Regions from separate parts of the Psychrosphaera sp. HA2-10 genome, predicted to be linked through region 1. Evidence: predicted binding sites of a transcription regulator. Region 1 holds the regulator's gene; each other region holds the start of a gene.
The links. The regulator FliA, encoded in region 1, starts transcription of late flagellar genes. The targets are predictions, from matches to a motif close to CTAAAGNTNNNNNNNNNNNNGCCGATA.

Region 2: the regulator FliA is predicted to act here: its motif matches at 1,812-1,838, upstream of ACZ1GV_RS13870 (DUF5610 domain-containing protein).
Region 3: the regulator FliA is predicted to act here: its motif matches at 2,581-2,607, upstream of ACZ1GV_RS09315 (DUF3530 family protein).

Annotation. Positions count from the first base shown of each region.
Region 1 is NZ_CM146341.1:1,892,438-1,899,368, forward strand. It holds gene ACZ1GV_RS08740 (flagellar motor protein) at 1-404, opposite strand, end outside; gene ACZ1GV_RS08745 (protein-glutamate methylesterase/protein-glutamine glutaminase) at 397-1,605, opposite strand; gene ACZ1GV_RS08750 (chemotaxis protein CheA) at 1,616-3,784, opposite strand; gene ACZ1GV_RS08755 (protein phosphatase CheZ) at 3,802-4,545, opposite strand; gene cheY (chemotaxis response regulator CheY) at 4,563-4,946, opposite strand; gene ACZ1GV_RS08765 (RNA polymerase sigma factor FliA) at 5,016-5,741, opposite strand; gene ACZ1GV_RS08770 (MinD/ParA family ATP-binding protein) at 5,752-6,606, opposite strand; gene flhF (flagellar biosynthesis protein FlhF) at 6,599-6,931, opposite strand, start outside.
Region 2 is NZ_CM146341.1:3,041,994-3,048,924, reverse strand. It holds gene rluF (23S rRNA pseudouridine(2604) synthase RluF) at 1-350, shown strand, start outside; gene ACZ1GV_RS13870 (DUF5610 domain-containing protein) at 461-1,780, opposite strand; gene ACZ1GV_RS13865 (glutathione S-transferase family protein) at 1,987-2,967, shown strand; gene ctlX (citrulline utilization hydrolase CtlX) at 3,079-3,999, shown strand; gene ACZ1GV_RS13855 (hydrolase) at 4,085-5,098, shown strand; gene ACZ1GV_RS13850 (YheU family protein) at 5,095-5,331, shown strand; gene cysQ (3'(2'),5'-bisphosphate nucleotidase CysQ) at 5,303-6,133, opposite strand; gene nudE (ADP compounds hydrolase NudE) at 6,284-6,856, opposite strand; gene yrfG (GMP/IMP nucleotidase) at 6,917-6,931, shown strand, end outside.
Region 3 is NZ_CM146341.1:2,025,265-2,032,195, forward strand. It holds gene ACZ1GV_RS09305 (Na+/H+ antiporter NhaC family protein) at 1-1,331, opposite strand, end outside; gene hemH (ferrochelatase) at 1,416-2,495, opposite strand; gene ACZ1GV_RS09315 (DUF3530 family protein) at 2,641-3,603, shown strand; gene djlA (co-chaperone DjlA) at 3,609-4,454, opposite strand; gene ACZ1GV_RS09325 (LPS-assembly protein LptD) at 4,633-6,894, shown strand; gene surA (peptidylprolyl isomerase SurA) at 6,910-6,931, shown strand, end outside.

The sequences.
Region 1 (6,931 bases):
TCTAGTTCAATATCAAGCTCTAAAGAAGCTCTCATAACATCAGATTCAACACCATCAACCAACAGGCCTAGCCCTTTCCTAATAAAGGCATCATCATGGCCATTAATGTCGTCTTCGAGTGCCAAAAAACCTTTTTGACGCGAGATATCGGCCCAACGTGTAATCATTTGCTGTGCAGAATAAAAATCGACCGGCTGTTTATGCCAAACATTGCCGAACATTTTTAAACCTTGATAAAAGTACGTCGACGGAGTTTGTAACATCACAGCACCAAATGAGCCGCCAATAACAATAATAAAAGCTGGGAAATGAAATAAAGCGGAGATACCACCACCTTCAATCGCATATCCACCAATTACCGCTACAAGCGCCAACATTACACCCGCTATTGCTAACCTATCCACCAGAAGTCTCCTTTAAAATTGCTGAACCAATTTTGTCTAGTGCAAAATTTTGCTCCGCAATTCCGGCAACGGTTACTGCTTGCGGCATGCCATAAACAACACTGGTATCTTCGTCTTGGGCCCAAATTGTTGCGCCTCGTTGCTTTAACATCCTGCAACCTTCGCGCCCATCTGCACCCATACCAGTTAATATTATGCCTAAAACCTCTCCACCATATGCTTTTGCTGCACTTCCAAAGGATAAATCCACACTCGGTTTGTACGTCAAACGCTCTGAATCATCATCTCTTATAACAATATTTGTTTTGCCACCCCTGCTTTCTAGCAGCATTTGTTTGCCACCCGGCGCCAAATAGGCATGGCCTGGTTTTAATACGTCTCCAGTTGTTGCCTCTGAAACTGAAATTTTACATTGCGTATTTAAACGACTAGCAAAAGCTGGCGTAAATGCAGCGGGCATATGCTGGACGATAATAATAGGCAAAGGGTAATTTGCCGGTATTTCTGACAACACCGTTTGAAGTGCAACAGGGCCACCGGTTGATGTGCCTATAGCCAAAAGCTTATAACTCTTTCCTGATGCCCTAAGATGTTTAGTTCGTGTAATTGGTGTTACCGGCTCTTTAGGCACTGGTTGCCTAGCTAACCTAGCTCGAGTACGCTCGACTAATGAAGGTTTATCACTGGCTTTGGGTTCAACTTTATTCGTTCGAGTCGTGGGTGAAATTCTCGATACCGGACGATTTGCCGGTGCTAACTCACTTCGACTAACTGTTGCGCTACTAATATTTCGAGGGGCAGACCTTTTTTTACCTAGTTGCAAAACACGGTCTTGTAAAAGTTGAATACCTTCGGTTTTATTTTTGGCTATATCTTCAAAACGTTTGGGAAGAAAGTCTAATGCACCAGCTTCAAGTGCATTTAATGTCGCTTTTGCGCCATCATGTGTCAGTGAAGAAAACATGATTATAGGGGTAGGTGTTGCCGCCATAATTTCACGAACAGCAGTAATACCATCCATAACTGGCATCTCGATATCCATTGTAACAACGTCTGGTTTAAGCAACGCTGTCTGAGAAATAGCATCTTTTCCGTTAGATGCATCACCAATTACTTCTAGTTCCGTATGGGCATTCAGAATTTCCGTTACTCGGCGTCGAAAAAACGCCGAGTCGTCTACAACAAGAACTTTAATGGTCATTATTTAATTATTATTTAAACCTTAAGTTTGAACGTTTAGCATAATGCTTAAGTAAATTAGGGACATCAAAGATAAGCGCGATGCCACCGTCAGAGGTAATTGTTGCGCCAGCCATGCCAGGTGTACCTTGAAGCATTGCATCTAGAGGTTTTATAACCACTTCTTCTTGGCCAATCAAAGAGTCAACAACAAAACCAACTTGTTGGACACCAATCTGAATTACAACAACATGACCTTTGTTATCACTTCTATTTGCACCGTTTTTAGATGATTTTATTAACCAATCTTCCAAATAAAATAATGGAATTGCTTTATTTCTAACAATTACCGTTTGCTGACCATCAACAATATTGGTTTTTGTTAAGTCTAAATGAATAATTTCATTAACAGTAGAAAGTGGTAACGCAAATATTAAGCCTCCAACAACAACCATTAACGTTGGTAGTATTGCTAAAGTAAGTGGGACTTTGATTTCTAACGTTGTACCTTTGCCTAACTCTGAATTAATTTCAACAGAGCCATTTAGCTGCGTTATCTTTGTTTTAACAACGTCCATACCAACGCCACGACCAGATATGTCAGAGATCTCTTCTTTTGTAGAAAACCCTGGGGCAAAAATCAGGCTGTATGCTTCTTTATCCGATAATCGTTGTGCTGCATCAGGGTCAAGAACCCCTTTGTTAATCGCTATTTCTTTTAATCTTTCAGGGTCCATTCCTTTACCATCATCTTCAATGGTAAGTAAAATATGATCACCTTCTTGTGAAGCCGATAGCCTAACCATACCCATTCTTTTCTTACCCGCAGCTTCTCGGTCATTAGGCATTTCAATACCATGGTCAACGGAGTTGCGGACTAAATGGACTAGCGGATCTGCTAATGCTTCTACTAAATTCTTATCTAGATCAGTCTCTTCACCGACCAACTCTAGCGTTATCTCTTTGTTTAAGGTACGCGCTAAATCTCGAACAACGCGTGGGAAACGACCAAAAACTTTCTTAATTGGTTGCATCCGCGTTTTCATTACGGCACCTTGAAGATCTCCAGTAACAACGTCTAAATTACCAATCGCTTTTGTCATCGCTTCGTCTGAGCCAAAGTTTACACCTAGACTTACCAAGCGGTTGCGAACAAGTACTAGCTCGCCGACCATATTCATAATTTCGTCTAGACGTTTTGTGTCTACACGAACAGTCGTTTCAGCTGGAGCAGCGGCTTTTTTGTCAGCTGGTTTAGCTGCTGGCGCAGGAGGTTTAGCCGCTGGCGTTACAGTTGCTTTAGGTGCTGCAGGTTTTGCAGCTGGAGCCTTAGGCGCCGGTGTAGGCTTTGGAGGTTCAGCTTTAGGTGCTTCAGACTTAGGTGCTGCACTGGCTGCAGGAGCCTTAGCTGTAGGACCACCACCTTTCCCATGAATATCGTCAAGTAGAGCTTCGAATTCATCGTCTGTGATCTCGTCACCGCTTGCAAATTCACTACCAGGAGCTTTTGCTGGCGGAGCAGAAGGCTGCTTTGTATCTTCTACCTTAAACGAGCCTTTGCCGTGTAATTCATCTAATAAAGACTCAAATTCATCATCACTGATGTCATCGCCACTATCAAACATAGACTTGGCATTTTCAGGAGGCTTCTCGTCCGCTTTACCATGCAACTCATCTAAAAGAGCTTCAAATTCGTCTTCTGTGAACTCTTCAACTGAGTTATCTTGGGCAGAAGACTCATCCATCGCATCAATATCAAAAAAGTCGTCATCTGTTGCCGCAGGCTCAGCTTCGACCGCTGGCTCTTCGTCGGCTGGGGAGCAATAGTGGTGGAGTGCAGCAAGCAATTCTGGAGCTGCCGGCTCTGGCTGATCACCAGCCTTGACCTGCTCAAACATCTCATTGACAGTATCAAGTGCTTGCAAAATAACGTCCATTAACTCTGGCGTTACGCTTCGTTTACCGGTTCTCAAAATATCAAACACGTTTTCTGCGCCATGACAAGCATCAACAAGATTAGTCAATGCTAAAAACCCGGCACCACCTTTTACGGTATGAAAACCTCGAAATATAGAGTTTAATAAATCAGCGTTCTCTGGATCGTTTTCCAGTTCAACTAATTCTTCAGAAAGCAACTCTAATATTTCTGCTGCTTCAATTAAGAAATCTTGTAGTATTTCTTGATCCACGTCCAATGCCATTCGGCATCTCCCCTAATTTAAAAGCCTAAACTAGACAATAGGTCGTCTACTTCGTCCTGATTCGAAACTGCGTCTTCACGCGTCTCTGCATCAATAATTGGTCCTTCAGCCCCATTGTTATCGACTGGTTTCTTCACTTCATTAACGGATTTTTGATTCGGTTCACCAAATACAGTTAACAAGTGAATCAGGCTTTCTTCAACATCTTTAACAAGTTCTATAACTCGTTTGATTACCTGACCAGTTAAATCTTGAAAATCTTGAGCCAACAGAATTTCAGTCATAATTGCATGAATCTTAGCGGTGTCAGCTTCTGCGCCTTCCATAAATTCATTTATGGAATAACACAAACTTTTGAACTCGCCCAATTCAATTTGACGCTGCATTAACTTATCCCACTCTGGTTTAAGTCTTACAATGTCACTATTAATCTTATCAGTTAGAGGGAGGCCTTCATCTATGGCGTCCATCGTTTTATTAGCTGCGTCTTCTGTTACTTTCATAACATAGTTTAGACGCTCTTTCGCATCAGGGATATCGTCTGTCGCTAAGTTAGCAATCTTAGGGTCTAACTGAAAATTACTTAACGAGTCGTGAAGTTGTCTTGTTAACTTCCCAACCTCACCAAACAGCTCACTATGCTCTTTGCTTGTAACTTCACGTAATATTTTGTTAGCAGAAGTATTGTCTCCAGCCTCAAGCGCTTCAACTAGCGCTTTTGCGTCTTCCAACGAAATCTGCGGGTTAGTCTCTTCAGACATAATGACCCCTTATCAGATTATTCTAAACGTTCGAAGATTTTATCAAGCTTGCCTTTCAGCGTAGCAGCCGTGAATGGTTTCACAATGTAGCCGTTTACACCTGCTTGCGCTGCAGCAACAATCTGCTCTTTCTTAGCTTCTGCTGTTACCATCATCACCGGCATATGCTTTAGTTTGTCGTCTTTACGAATTTCACGTAGCAAGTCAATGCCTTGCATACCTGGCATATTCCAGTCAGTAACAACAAAGTCGAAGTCACCGTTTTGTAACATTGGCAACGCTGTGCTGCCATCATCTGCTTCTGAGACATTAGTAAAGCCTAAGTCACGAAGAAGGTTTTTGATGATTCTTCTCATTGTTGAAAAGTCATCAACAACCAGAATTTTCATATTCTTATTCAAAGCATCCTCCAGTGAGGTAAATTATTAATTTACAGTAATTATTATTGATAAAAATCGCCATTATACAAGTTAAATCAACCAATCTTTTAATCTTGACTTTAAGCGAACAAGTGCTTGGCTATGAATTTGGCTCACTCTGGACTCACTAACGTTAAGAACTTCACCGATTTCTCTTAAATTTAGCTCATCATCATAATAAAGTGATAAAATCATTGCTTCTCGTTCTGGCAAGGTTTTAATCGTATTGGCTAGACTTGCGTTAAACGCACTTTTTTCAATGCCACCATACGTTAAATCACGACCAATTTCACTTGCTGGGGCAATAATATCATCACTAACGCCAAGATCTTCCATTCCTAAGATTTTACCGTTAGTCGCTTCTTTTAACATTTGATGGTACTGATCGATGGAAACACCAAGAGACTCGGCCACCTCAATGTCTTTCACATCACGACCAAGTGAAGACTCTAATTGAGATATTCTTTCAGCAACCATTCTAGAATTTCTATGGACCGACCTCGGTGTCCAATCGCCTCTTCGCATTTCATCAAGCATAGAACCCCTAATTCGAATACCCGCATAGGTTTCAAAACTAGCGCCTTTGCTATGATCAAAGTTTTTCGAAGCTTCGATTAGACCTATCATGCCAGCCTGAATCAAATCATCAACCAAAACACTATCAGGCAGTCGAGCTGCTAAATGGTGAGCAATCCTTTTTACCAATACAGAATGTTTTTCCACTACATTCGATAGTGTTTGTTGAGCTTCGTAGGCAGTTGCTACTTTATTGTTCAACAGAGACCTCTTAGTTGACCAGTTGCTCTAAAAAAAATTCCAAGTTACCCGACGCATGTGATGGCGTGGGCCACTTATTGATTTTAGCAGCCAACGTTTTAAACGCTACTGCTGAAGGAGAACGAGGAAATGCATCTACGATCGCTTTTTGACGTCGCACTGCTTTTCTTAAATTATCGTCAAATGGAATAATAGCTGTTAATTCCAAAGTTACATCTAAAAACCTATCTGTAACCATAGTCAATTTTTTGAATAAGTCCTGCCCTTCTTTAATTGTCCTTACCATATTGGCAACAACTTTAAAGCGGCTAACACCATGATCTCGATTCAAAATTTTAATTAAAGCGTAAGCATCAGTAATTGATGTAGGTTCGTCACATACAACGCAGAGAACTTCATGAGAAGCCCTAGAGAAAGATAACACCATGTCTGATATGCCGGCAGCTGTATCGACAATAAATACATCTACAGGTGTTCTCATTTCGCTAAACGCTCTAATGAGACCAGCATGTTGAGCCGGGGATAATTCAACCATATCAATAGAACCTGACGTTGCAGGCACTATTTTTATTCCACTTGGACCTTCTACCAGAATATCGTCTAGCTCGGCTTCACCTGACAACACATGGGAGAGGTTTTTGTGAACACGTAAGCCCAACATAACATCACAATTTGCTAAACCTAAGTCAGCATCAAGTACAAGTACGTTAAGTCCTGTTTGCGCCAAAGCAATTGCTGTATTTAGCGATACGCTGGTTTTACCCACTCCGCCCTTTCCACCTGTCACCGCAATAACTTTTGTTTTTTTGGCCATCGACATATTTCGTAAACCACTAGCTTGATCGGAAGTAATATTTTTAATCATACATGCCCACTGCTTTTGGCACTACCTTATTATTTTTATGAGAAACTTTTTCTTTAAGTTCAAATAGCTGATTAGCTTTTTGCACAATTTTCTGTGCATTTGCAACCCTTATGTCCTCAGGGACCCGTTGACCGTTGGTTAAATAACCAATTGGCAAACGATTATGGATTGCAACACTAATTAACTCACCTAAGCTTAAAGACTCATCTATTTTAGTAAAGATACAGCCAGACAGTGGAATTGTTTTAAAATGTTGCACACTTTCGTGCAAAACACTCATTTGAGACGTTGCAGAAAGTACTAAATAATTCTTAATATTAACTCT
Region 2 (6,931 bases), 1.1 Mb from region 1:
CTGAGAATGCACACGAAAAAGAATACGTTGTGGTTGTAGATAAGCCTTTAAATGAGCGCTTTAAAAGTCGTATGGAAAAAGGCATTCCAATACTTGGAACAGTGACAAAACCATGCCGAGTGAAATTACTTGGACCTAAGAAATTTTCTATCATTCTTACCCAAGGGTTAAATCGTCAAATTCGTCGTATGTGTGAGTATTTAGGATTTGAAGTTACTAAGCTACAACGCACTCGCATTATGAACGTCGACTTAAAAGGCCTAAAGCCTGGACAGTGGCGTGAGCTTACTAATCAAGAAATGAATCAAATCAATAAAGCCGTTGCAGGTTCTAAAAAAACAGCCGAATAATTAGCCTTATAGTCAGACCTCTGTAGTAAAGCCAACAATCGCATCAAAACGATGAAAAAGCCTTAACTACAAAGGTCAGTTAAGCTGATATTTTATTAATTAACGTCAGCTCACTCTTCACTACTAGGTGCTCGAAGCAACTCCAGACGACTTGACCACTGTTCAATAATGGAAGTTGAAAAAGAAGCAAAGCCTATTGTGTAGTCTTGCTCTTCAGGCTTATTCAATAAGTCCATTTTTTGGAATAAGTCCGATAGTAGATCTCTTGGGTGAGCAAACAAGTCTTCAGTCTTAGCAAATTCACCTTTCAAGTCAGCAGCAAAATTCCCTAATGGTTCTAACTGTCTTAAAGCTGCAGCACCGGGACGCTGAGAAGCTTGCTCTGACTGATAAGCCTCCACAGCTTTAACGCTTGTACTTTGACTTAAATCCAGTGCAAAACCACTGATCTCAGACGAGTCATATTCTAACTCCAATGCCTTGTTAATAGCTTCTTGCATGTCACCGTCATAAAAGTCCGCCGACAAACTATTAATTTTTTCTAATAAGGCATTAATTGCTTCTAGTTCGTCTTCGTCTAAATCACCATCAATACTTAACGAGAACTGCTGCTGACTGACTACTTCACTGTAAGAATACGCATAACTACCACTATATGAATTGCCAACGCCTTGGCCCCGACTAGAAAAACGGCCACTACCAGACTCAACCGACGCACCTAAAAAGGCACTGGCATTAATCTTAATCGTGTCGCCATCTCGTGTTTCAAGTTCAAACTCAAAGGAGCGAGACTCTTTTGACTGCAAAGACTGAAATAAGGCTTCGCCTATACGCGCCGGCGGAACTGACTCTTCTGCTGAGTCATCCGGTACATTTAAACTGACTGGCTTTTCAATGACACTCTGACTTTCACCTAAGTACTCATTCGCAAGTTCAAACAACCCTTCTTTAACTTTTTGTGCAGTTAAAGAAATGTCACTTTCAACATCGCCTTCTAACAATCCCATGTCAGACAAAATACCACTGGCTTCTTCATAACCTTGTTCGAAACCTTTAAGGCCTGCTTCTATCCGGCTTTTTAATTGCTCCGGTGTAGCACCATCGGCTTTGTCCATTTTTAAGCGATTTGTAATAAACCCAAGTATTGCGCTAGATGATGCCTCGGCACGTTTGTCTCTTTGTTCAATAGCCGCTTGCTCTAACTTATTAGGTTTTGGGTCATGCGGAACTGAAATTGATTGCTGCACACGTTTTTGCACCGTTTGATGAAAATACGAAAAGCTCGTGCTTGAAGTTGCGCCAGACAAGGTCACGAATGACGCTGGCGGTGATTTTTTAATTTGCTGTTGGCCATTTTGAGAATTTAGTTCGCCCTTACTGCTGGGTTTACTCAGCCAATTTTGTAATTGAGTTGGGTCGAATTTAATCATTTTAATATACCTAATGGTTGCCTAGCATTAATATCGGCTGACAGGCTGTAAAATTGAGTGAATTATATACAAATATAACGTTTTTATTTTAACCTGTTGATCAATAATTGCATTTATTCGAAAGGAATATGCCAATTTTACTAATTATTCAAGCAATCCCCCTTTGCTACACTGTTTACATAAACTAAAAATGAACAGAGGGCATCATGGGATTACTTGTTGACGGCACTTGGAAAGACAAATGGTATGACACCGATAGTAGTGATGGTAAGTTTGTGCGAGAAGACGCTCAATTGAGAAACTGGATCACACCAGATGGCTCTGCAGGTCCTAACGGACAAGCAGGATTTAAAGCCGAAAAAGGTCGCTACCATCTTTACGTTTCTTTAGCCTGTCCTTGGGCTCACCGAACTTTGATCGTTAGAAAGTTAAAATCGTTAGAAGACTATATAGATGTATCAATTGTAAGTCCTGACATGCTAGAAAACGGCTGGGAGTTCGATAAACAGAATCACAGTACAGGCGATGCCTTATTTGATTCGAAGTTTATGCATGAGATTTATACTCGCAATAAAGCCGACTATTCAGGGCGAGTCACTGTACCCGTCCTCTGGGACAAAAAGCAAAACCAAATAGTGAGCAATGAGTCTTCTGAAATTATCAGAATGTTTAACTCAGCATTCAATAAACTAACTAACAATTCACTAGACTTATATCCAACGTCTAAACAAGCGGAAATAGATGAGGTTAATGACTTTGTTTATCACAACATAAACAATGGCGTTTATAAATGTGGGTTTGCGACCCAACAAGCGGTGTATGAAAAAGAATACACCAAACTATTTGATGCACTCGATGAAATTGAACAAAGACTAACAACAAATCGTTATTTAGTCAGTAATACCATCACTGAAGCAGATTGGCGTTTATTCACAACCTTAATTCGTTTTGATGCGGTTTATGTAGGTCATTTTAAATGCAACAAACGCACAGTAGAGAGTTATCCACATTTATCGGCTTATGTTCGTGAATTGTATCAATGGCCTGGTATTGCTGAGACCGTCGATTTTTACCACATAAAACGACATTATTACTTTAGTCATACTATGATAAACCCTACCCAGGTAGTTCCGGTCGGTCCTGCAATCGATTACACCCGAGCTCATAATCGAGATGAAATCGGTTAACGCTGAATGGTTAACGGTTACAAGCGAGAATATTTGTATAATGATTAATTATGGCCTTACAATAAGGCCCTAATTTTCTGACGTTGTGTCTTTTATCAAATAGGTAACATCATGAGCCAAGCACCAAGTTCAGTGGTTATGATTAGGCCACACCATTTCCAGCCAAATCCACAAACTGCAGCTGATAATAGCTTTCAAAGTGAAGCAAATAATGATGTCTCGCTAACGACATTAGCCTATCAGCAAGTGACTGACATGGTAGCGAAACTAGTAGCACATGGAATAGACGTTAACTTATTTGACGACACAGGTACCTCTACCCCTGACTCTGTATTTCCCAATAACTGGTTTTCTACTCACGCTGACGGAAAGATAGCAATTTATGCCATGTTCCCTGAAAATAGACGCTTAGAACGGCGTCCAGATATAATCCAGCATCTGATATCTAAATATCAAGTAAACCAGATTATTGATTACTCACCAAATGAACATCAAGCTCGGTTTTTAGAAGGTACTGGCGCGATGGTCTTTGATCACTCGGCTCGCATTGCCTTCGCCGTTCGTTCCAACCGGTGTTCTGATCAACTGTTTTATGAGTTTTGCCAACAATTCTCATATCGCCCAGTCCTGTTTGATGCGGCAAACAAAGATGGTACACCTGTGTATCACACCAATGTGATTATGACTGTAGGCAGCGATTACGTGCTATTGGCGACCGAGATGATCAAAGACCCAGAACAACGCTCTATTGTTCTTGAGGCTGTTGAATCCACCGATAAAATAGTAATTCATCTTAGTGAGCAACAAATAGAACAATACTGCGGTAATGCCTTAGAATTATCTTGCGGTCAAAAAAAATACTTAGCGCTGTCAAATACGGCGTTTAACGCATTAACCAATGAACAACAACATACACTTTCAAGTCGAGTAAACCTCTTACCTTTTGATGTAAGCGCAATTGAATATGCGGGTGGTTCAGTACGCTGTATGTTAGCAGGTATTCACTTACCAAAAAGAACCGGCTATAAATAACTAAACCGGTTTTAAACTTGAACTGTATAGGTACAATACAATAGAATTGTTCGCCCTCATGGTGAGGCTGTAAAATGAGGATTGCATGATAATCAAATCGACATTTAAACCTGCATGGTGGCTTAATAATCGCCATTTACAGACAATTGTGCCTAGGTTTTATTCTGTCCCAAATACTTTTAAACCTTTTGAGCAAGAGTTTGCTTTATCAGATGGTGACTTCGTAGAGCTTATCTGGAGTCAGTCACCTGCTTATATCAATGAAAATACACCTATTGTGGTCGTTCTCCATGGCTTAGAAGGCTCTTTTGACAGCTTTTATGCAAAGCGAATGATGAATGCCATCCATCAAAAAGGTTGGGTTGGCTTACTTATGCAATTTCGTGGTTGTGGTAAGAAACAAAACCGCTTGGCAAAAACTTATCACTCCGGTCAAACCGAAGACGTATCTGAGTTGATAAAATACGTAAACAAAAAGTTTCCTACTAATCCGCTATATAGTGTTGGCTTTTCACTAGGCGGAAATATGCTCGCAAAGTATTTAGGTGAAGAAGGTGAGAAGTCGGTATTATCGGGCGGTATTGTCATTTCTGCGCCACTGGATTTGTCACTGTGCGCTCACGCAATTGGGCAAGGCTTTTCGACCGTATATCAAAAGTATTTAGTAGATAAGTTAAGAAATAAAACCAAAGACAAGCTTGCGCTCATGAAAGAGCGTTTTCCAGTAAAAGTATCTGCCGAACAGTTAGATGAAATCAAAATACTTACTGAGTTTGACGAAGCTGTTACCGCGCCAATTAATGGTTTTGAAAGTGCAGCTGACTATTATGCAAAATCGAGTGCAAATAAATTTTTGGGCTCAATAGCAACCCCGACGTTAGTTATTCACGCAACAGATGACCCGTTTATGACCCCTGAGGTTATCCCTAGTGAAGAAATGCTCTCTAGTGCGGTTCGATTCGAACTAAGTAAATCTGGAGGCCATGTAGGTTTTATCTCAGGATTAAACCCTTTGAAACCAGTTTTTTGGGCTGAAAAGCGAACAATTGAGTTTATTCAACAAGAGCAACTTAATAAATTTGGACACACATTCGCATGATAATTCCTTGGAAAGACCTTAGTAACGAAGCGTTAGAGGGCATTATTGAAGAATTTATAATGCGAGAAGGTACTGACTACGGAGAAGTCGAGGTCTCGTTTAATGATAAAAAAGACCAGCTACTGCAACAGTTAAAAAGCGGAGAGGTTGTATTGGTTTTTTCGGAGTTACATGAAACTGTAAATCTGATGCCAGCTAAAACTTTTAGTCCCGACGTGAGTCGTGCGGGATGATCATAGTTGACCAATCCAAAGATTGGTCTGCCGCAACAATAAAGTCCGGGTTTAAAAATGACTCTCTTTCGTTATAGCTTAAAGGTTTAAATTCCGAGTCAATAATACGCCCACCAGCTTCTTCAACAATGATTTGAGGCGCTCCAGTATCCCACTCTCCCGTCGGGCCTACTCGAATGTACAAATCCGCTTTACCTTCAGCAACCAAGCAAGACTTTAATGCACAGCTGCCAAGAGAAATAAAACTTAAGTCAACACCGTCACTAATGTACTTAGTAATTGAATCTAATTTTTGAACTCGACTAATAGCAACCGTCAGAGAGTGCTTAGCGGTATCGATCTTATTACCACTGATCTTTGACGTTGACGACTTTGTTTGCTTAAACGCACCTTGGTCTTTAGTAGCCCAGTAAGTGTCTTCTGTAACCGGAGCATGAATAACACCTAACACAGGTTTATTGTTTTGTATCAGTGCGATATTAACAGCGAAATCGGGACGGCCGGCTACAAACTCTTGGGTGCCATCAAGTGGATCAACAAGCCAATATTCAGCCCACTGTTTGCGGTCACTAAATACTAACCCTTCACTTTCTTCAGAAATAATCGGGATATTTGGAGTAAGGGACTGTAATGATGAGATAACAATATCATTTGCGGCATAATCTGCGCTTGTTACCGGAGAATGATCGGATTTATCGTACTGCTCAAAATCACCGTCTTCAAAATATTCTAATATTGCGATGCCTGCTTTAATGGCAATATCTTTAACGTCTTCGACTAGTTTTTTGAGATCTGTTTCCATGGCTATTCCGACCGCAACATTCAATTCTGAAAGAATAGTAGAATTTATCTGCCAGCGCCTAATTAAACAACCTAAAAGTCTTTGTTTGATTATAAATTAAACACAACTACAGATTTAATGAGCAAACTGACGGAAAGCTGATAATTCTAATTACTTTATCAGCTTCTGCGCTAAGAACAACGCCGCTACAGAACGAGCTTCATTAAAATCTTTGTGTTCTAATAATTGTTCTGCGTGGTCCCAGTTCCAAATGACTTTTTCTAATGGTTCTGGCTCATCACCCACGAGACTCTCTTCGTATAAATCGAACGCAACATAAATATGCATTTGAGCGCTAAAGTAACTTGGCGCTGTAGAAACAGTTTTCAACTTTACAAAGCGTTTTGCGCCGTAGCCGATTTCTTCTTTTAACTCTCTATTTGCAGCTTGTTCAGGCGTTTCTCCAGGGTCAATTAAGCCCTTTGGAAAACCAAGCTCATAACTATGAATGCCGGCCGCATATTCACGTACTAACATAAACTCATTATCGTTCAAGCATGGAACAACCATAACGGCGCCACGTCCTGAACCTTTCATTCTTTCGTATTGACGCTTCTCTCCATTAGAAAACTCTAAGTCTAACTGTTCAATTTTAAACAGCTTACTTTGTGCCACCAGCTCACTGCCATGTACCTTTGGTAAACTTGGAGACTCTGAAATTGAGCTTATTTTTTTCCCTGCCATAACTACCTTCTGCTAGAATCATTTTATTATCTAACTATAACCACTAAAAATTAGAAATCTATGCTTAATTGGCAG
Region 3 (6,931 bases), 130 kb from region 1:
TCTTCCTTTGAACGTCTTACAAACATAACGAACAAACTCACCACAAATAATATCAAGCAGTACCAAACATGCGAAACTACTTCTAACGGTGATATCCCAAAGCTAGCGGCAGCCAGCAGAGCTTGCGCGCCATAAGGAACTAAACCTTGAGTTATACAGCTGAAAATATCTAACAAACTAGCACTACGTCTTGGTGTAATTTGAGCTTCTTGGGCAAGCTGTTTCGCCGATTCACCTGAAACTATGATCGCTACTGTATTATTTGCTATTGCACTATTTGTTACTAACCCTAGCGACGCGATTGCCAACTGGTTTTTGAAATATAATGCCGAGTTTGAAACTTTAGATAATGATTTGCTAATGGCCGCTACCAAAAATCTTAATCCACCTTGATGTTTCATCAATTCACTTAAACCACCAATGAGTAAACTCAGTAAAAATATTTCCTGCATATTAGAGAAACCAGCATAAATATCTTGGCCTAACGATCCAAATGCATAATCTCCAACCAATACTCCCGATAACGCCGACAATAGAATTCCCAACAACAATACGACAAAAACATTAAGTCCCATCACCGCAAGTATTATTATAAAGAAGTAAGGAAGTGCTAAAAGAGGACTGTATTCGGCAGTACTATCTATACTCTGCGTTGGCTCTCCGCCGAGTATTAGGTAAACGACAAGAACAATTAATGCCGCAGGCAAAGCAAATATTAAGTTTTCCTTAAACTTGTCTTTTAACTCTGCTCCTTGAGTTTTGGTAGAGGCGATCGTGGTATCTGAAATAAAACTCAAATTATCTCCAAACATTGCCCCACCAACAATAGCACCGGCCATTACTGCAGCATCAATTTGGGTCGCCTCGATAACACCAAACGCAATTGGCGCTACCGCTCCTATTGTCCCCATGGAAGTTCCCATTGCTGTTGCCACTATCGCTGAAATAACAAATAAACCAGCAATTAGGTAAGCACTAGGGATAACACTTAGCCCTAAATTTACCACAGCTGTGACTCCGCCTGTTTCTTTTGCAACTGATGCAAACGCGCCTGCTAATAAGTAAATCAAACACATAGTTATAACATTGTTGTTACCCATTCCTTTAATTAGAACGGCAATGCCATCGTCTAACGTATTTTTTTCTGTTGTTAATATTTTATTAAAGTAAAGCGCTAGTAGTAGAGCAGGTATAATAGCAACGGGGGCTGGTAGCTGATAGAAGGCGTATTCAACACCAATAGATTGTAAATAGATCCCTGTCCCTAAAAATAACAGGATGAAGACTCCGAGGGGCAATAATGCCCACCCAGATTTTTGCGTTTCAGTCATACTTATCCTCGGCATATTTGCACGTATTAATTCAATAGCGCGAATGTAGCACATGGATAGCCAAACGTATAGACGTCTATATGTTTAACTTTTTTGACGTTGCCTAAGTGATTCGGCTCGTTGTTGTCGCGGTTCTACATTCTGCTCGACTTCCCAGCCCAATAGTTGCTGTTCAATAATTTCAGCAATAGCTTCTACATGCTCTGGCTCATCATTTAAACAACTAATATAGGTGAACTTTTCTCCGCCTGCTTCCAAAAAGTAGTCTCTATTTTCTTCACCTATTTCTTCTATTGTTTCTAAACAATCAGCCGAAAAGCCAGGACAGACTACTTGTACTGATTTTACGCCCTGCTTTGGCAAGCCTTTTAAAGTGTGATCTAAATAGGGTTTTACCCACTCTTCTTTACCAAATCTAGATTGAAAACACGTCATAAACTCGTCACTTGTTAACCCTAATTCTTCCGCTAACAAACGAGATGTTTTATGGCATTGACAGGCATAAGGGTCGCCGTTATGCCAATACCGGTTTGGGATACCATGATATGAAAAGATTAATTTGTCAGCTCGCCCTTCTACTTCCCACGTTTTTCTAATTTTATTCGCTATTGCAACAATCAACTTTTTAGAATCTGTGTAATGATTGATAAATCGTAACTCAGGAATAAAACGTATTTTGCGGAACACGTCTGCAACCGCATCAAAGGTTGACGCTGTCGTCGTCGCTGAATATTGAGGATATAAAGGCAACACTATAACTTTACGAGCGCCCTGATTGAGTAAACCTTGTAACTTGCTATCAATTGATGGATTGCCGTATCTCATAGCAAAGTCGATGATCAGATTATTATTCTCGGAAAAATGCTCAGCTATTTTATTGCTTAAGTTTTGAGTGTTCACCAATAAAGGAGAGCCCTGCTCAGTCCAAACTCCTTCATAGGCTTTAGCTGAGCGACGTGAACGAAGTGGCAATATTACCCCGTTTAAAATACACCACCAAATTACTCTAGGAATCTCAACAACTCTAGGGTCTGACAAGAACTCCTTTAGGTAAGGCTTTAAGGCACCTTTGGTTGGCGCATCTGGCGTTCCGAGATTTGTTAGCAAAATACCGATTTTATCGGCCTGTCCATGACTAAAGTTTGGTGTATTTTGGTACTTCATTTATTTCTCTTTACTAAAAATATGACTGAGACCACTACGTATCAAATTGATTTTTCGTTTACTTTTCATAATATCCGGAAAAGGATTTCAGATTCCGAAACATATGCCGATATGAGTAATTAGTAGCGACTCCATTGAGATTTATATGTATTCTAGCGTGTTAAAACTAGTTTTGTTGATAACTTTTATGCTTAACAGCTATTTAGTGTCTGCCACGACGGGTTCTGACACAACAAAATCGACGTTATCAGAACAACTCGATATCGGCTCGCTATTGTTTCAAGATTTAAAACGCTATATTCCAGAGCAAAATATAAAAGTACTCGAAACAGCATCGAGTAATCAATTTATCGCACTCCACAAAGAGCAAACCACTGGTATCCCCAAAGGTATCGCTTTTATTTTACCCGATATAAATCAGACTATTTTCAGGCAAGCCACTACAAGTGCTTTGTACCAAGACTTGGACAATTATGGATGGACAAGTATTTCATTAACCATGCCACACATTACTGAGATTGAAGCTAAATTTGTAGACGAACAAAATCAAAGTAATGCCCAATCAGACCCGGAAACGCCCGATACCAGCGCAAACGGTACTGCTGAAAAAGAGAATGCTAATTCGCCAAATAATTACGCCGAATACCAAGATGTACCTACTACATTTGACGATTCACTTAATGAGCAACTCGAACTAGAAATTGGCGAACGACTCGACTCAGCATTTAATTTTGCTCGTTCTTTTCCTGGTTTCTATTTAATTATATGCGAGGGAAAATCTTGTTTTTGGCTAACCAACCTAATAGAAAAAAATATTGTGCCACAACCTGATGCACTAATAATGATAGGCGCACATATGCCTCAAAAAGAACTTAATTTGAAGTTTGCTGAACAAGTTGCTAAAACCGAATTCCCTGTTTTAGATATCATTTTTGAGCGAAGTAACCACTGGGCTATCGCAGTTAAAGAATGGCGACAAAAAATGGCACGCAAGAACTTTAAAACTAATTACAGGCAACGTGAACTGACGTACTTTTTTGACTACAAAGATCAGCAGCGTCGTTTGATAAAAGAAATCTATGGTTTCACAGTCGCCGTAGGTATGTAGCGCAATTAAAAATCACGCGCTTTTTTGATTATTTCATAGGCTGATTGAATGTCTTGGGTTTTTTGTTTTGCCACTTCCATCATTTCTGGTGGTAAGCCTTTCGCTACTAATTTATCAGGATGATTCTGAGACATTAACCTTTTATAAGCTCGTTTTATATCTCTAACGGAATCTCGATCACTAACCCCGATAACAGCATAGGCATCAAGTAAACTTGGCGCTTTAGCTTGATTTACTGAGCTGTCTTTACGATCGTATTGTTTATACTTTTCTTGTTGCTGCTGCTTGTAGTTTTGAAAACGCATTTCCGCTTCCCACATAGCAATAAGTTGAGACAAATGCCGCTTATTGAAACCTAACTGTTTCGCTATATCCTCAAGTAAATTATATTCAGCCGGTTCTAAAATCGCGTCGGAATATGCAGTCTGAATTTGAATTTCTAGAAAAAACTGACATAAATCACGCCTATTGCCAAAATGCTCCTTAAACTGCTTAATTTTCTTTTTTAGTGGGAACCCAAGAAGCTTACCTTCGCGAAATGCGTCTCTTGCTTCTGCAACTTGCTGCTCAGACAATCGCATTTGAGCCATAAAATCGTTAGCAGTTTTAATATGTTCCGGCGTAACACGGCCACTTGATTTTGCCATCTGCCCCATTACTGAAAATGTTGTATAAAAGAAGATCGATTGTTTTGCATCATTACTGATTAACCATTCTTCAACATTGCCTTTGTCATTCATTCGCTGCATTGCTTTATCGAATAAATGCCCAATCCACAGTCCAACTAGCGCACCCACAAAGTGCCTAATTAACAAGAATCCAAATACTGTACCTGCAATTTTTCCTATCACTACAATTCACTTCCAACTAATAAAACGTTTAAACCGGATTATTTATACTCAAATTCCGTTCGTTGCGTAGTATACAGTAAAAAAATCATATAGAATTCATCGGCTATTAAAATTATTTTTCACCAGCGAATTTACGCGTTCCACGCTTCTGGTATGGTTGATAGAGGTTATCGAAAGTTTGAACAAACAAACAAAAAATACAGCGTTATTTTTCACTCTATGGTCTGCATCTTTGCCGGCCTTAGCAGAGACGATCTGCCAACAACCTTTACAATCCAAAAAGGCACTTATCTCAGTGTCTAATGGCTTCGCAAATACTATTCCAAATGATACGTTTGTTGTTCAAAGTGACTCCACTGATATAATTAGAGGCGAACGAATACAATTTGATGGCGATGTCATCATTTTTCAAAAACAGCAAACTGTGCAAGCGGATCAAGCCACTTTCGATGAAGAAACAGGGCAATTTTTAGCGCAAGGTAATGTTGAATTAACGTCAAAAACGGCAACTGTGTTTGGCGAATCTATTTTTATCGACGAAAAAAACAAAAACTTTGAGCTACTTGATGCCGATTACCGATTTGGCTTTAATGCTGGTCGCGGTACTGCGCAATCTTTTGCAATTAAAGATAATAATCAGCTTTCTTTAGACTCGGCAACGTTTACAACTTGCCCAAGTGACGACCCGAGTTGGTTGTTTCAGTCTAGCGAAATAAACATCAAACAAGATGAAGGCTGGGGTGAAGCATGGAATACGGTATTTAAAATTGCTGATGTACCGGTTTTATATGTACCTTATATTACTTTCCCACTAACCGACGTAAGAAAAAGTGGATTACTTTTCCCTGAGTTTGGCAGTTCTAGTAGATTTGGCGCTTATTACGCGCAACCTATTTATTTTAACTTAGCAAACAACTACGACTTAACACTAACTCCTGTCTATATGTCTCAGCGAGGGTGGCAGCTAGAAAGTAATTTCCGTCATTTGTCAGAATCATCAGAGAATATTTTACAACTCGAATATATTAATGAAGATCAACAGTATGTAGATCTGGAAGAGCGTTATCTAGGCTTTATTCAACATGAATCAACTTTAGGTAAAAATTGGAATTTACAAGTACAGTGGACAGAACTCAGTGATGATAACTATATCAGTGAGTTTAAGAGTGACTACCACCATCAAGCAGATACTCATCTAAATAATTTTGCGTTTTTACGCTATACAACTGATACGTTGCAATTTAACCTATTTACACAAGATATGGTTGAACTTGGACAGCATGATCCGTCGTATAAAATTCCAGTGCAACTCGATGCTAACTGGTCAACTTTTGCAGGTGGTAATGGCTTCAAGGCTCAGTTGAAAACCAGCTATACTCAGTTTAGCAATAATAATAAGAATGTTTATAAAGTAGACCGTCTTCACTTAGAGCCGGAGTTAAGTTATCAATATTACCAACCTAGCTTTCAATTTGAGTCAAGTTTCTCCTATCTTGCAACTCGCTATGAGCAAGAGTTTAAAGATGATTTAAACAAAAACACAGTCGATCGAGGCGTTGGTAAATTTAGACTGCTCACAGGGCTAAGCTTTGAAAAACAAACGAGCTACTTTGGTAAAAGTGTTAGACAAACATTAGAGCCTAAACTGCAATACGTATATGTAGAAAGCTCAGAACAAAGTGAGATCGGCCTATATGATTCTCAACGTTTAAAAGAAGATTACTTTGCCCTCTTTCGTGATCAAACTTATTCTAGCATCGACCGCATAGAAGCAATGGATCAAGTAACCCTCGGCGTATCTACCAGTATTTTTGATGAACAAAACCAAGAACTATTTCGCTTTGGCATAGGACAAGTTCATAAATTCTCTACTGTTCAGCTAAATGAGGGAACTAATACAGAGTCAACTGCCTCTAAGCCAGCATTAGCAGTAGAAGTGTTCGGTCAGTTATCTACAAACTGGCAAGTAGACGGTGGTATTTTATACAACCGTGATAGTAATAAAGTTGATACTGGCTTTATAGCGTTAGACTATTGGTTAGATGAAAATAAAAACATCCAGTTAAATCAACGTTATGTACGAGATGTGGCAGACATTACGATTAACCAAACCGGTTTGTTTGGTAGCTATAAGTTAAATGAGAGTTGGTCGCTTGCGGCAAGTTATCATTATGATTCAGAAAGAAATATAAATTTAGATGGGCTTGTGGGGTTTGAATACCGGTCTTGTTGTTGGAGTGTACAAGTTTCAGCACAACGTCAGGTAGTTTTGGATTTAAACAATCCCGATTTTAACGTAAATTCTAATGTTGAGTATGAAAATGGCATCAGCATTAATTTCACATTAAGTGGTTTAGGTGGCGACACGGCATCAAGGATATCAAAAATGTTCTCAAACAGTATTTTTGCATATCGCCGACCTTACCTAATTACAAAATAACGAACGAGAGTAAATATGTTTAGAAATACGTTTATGG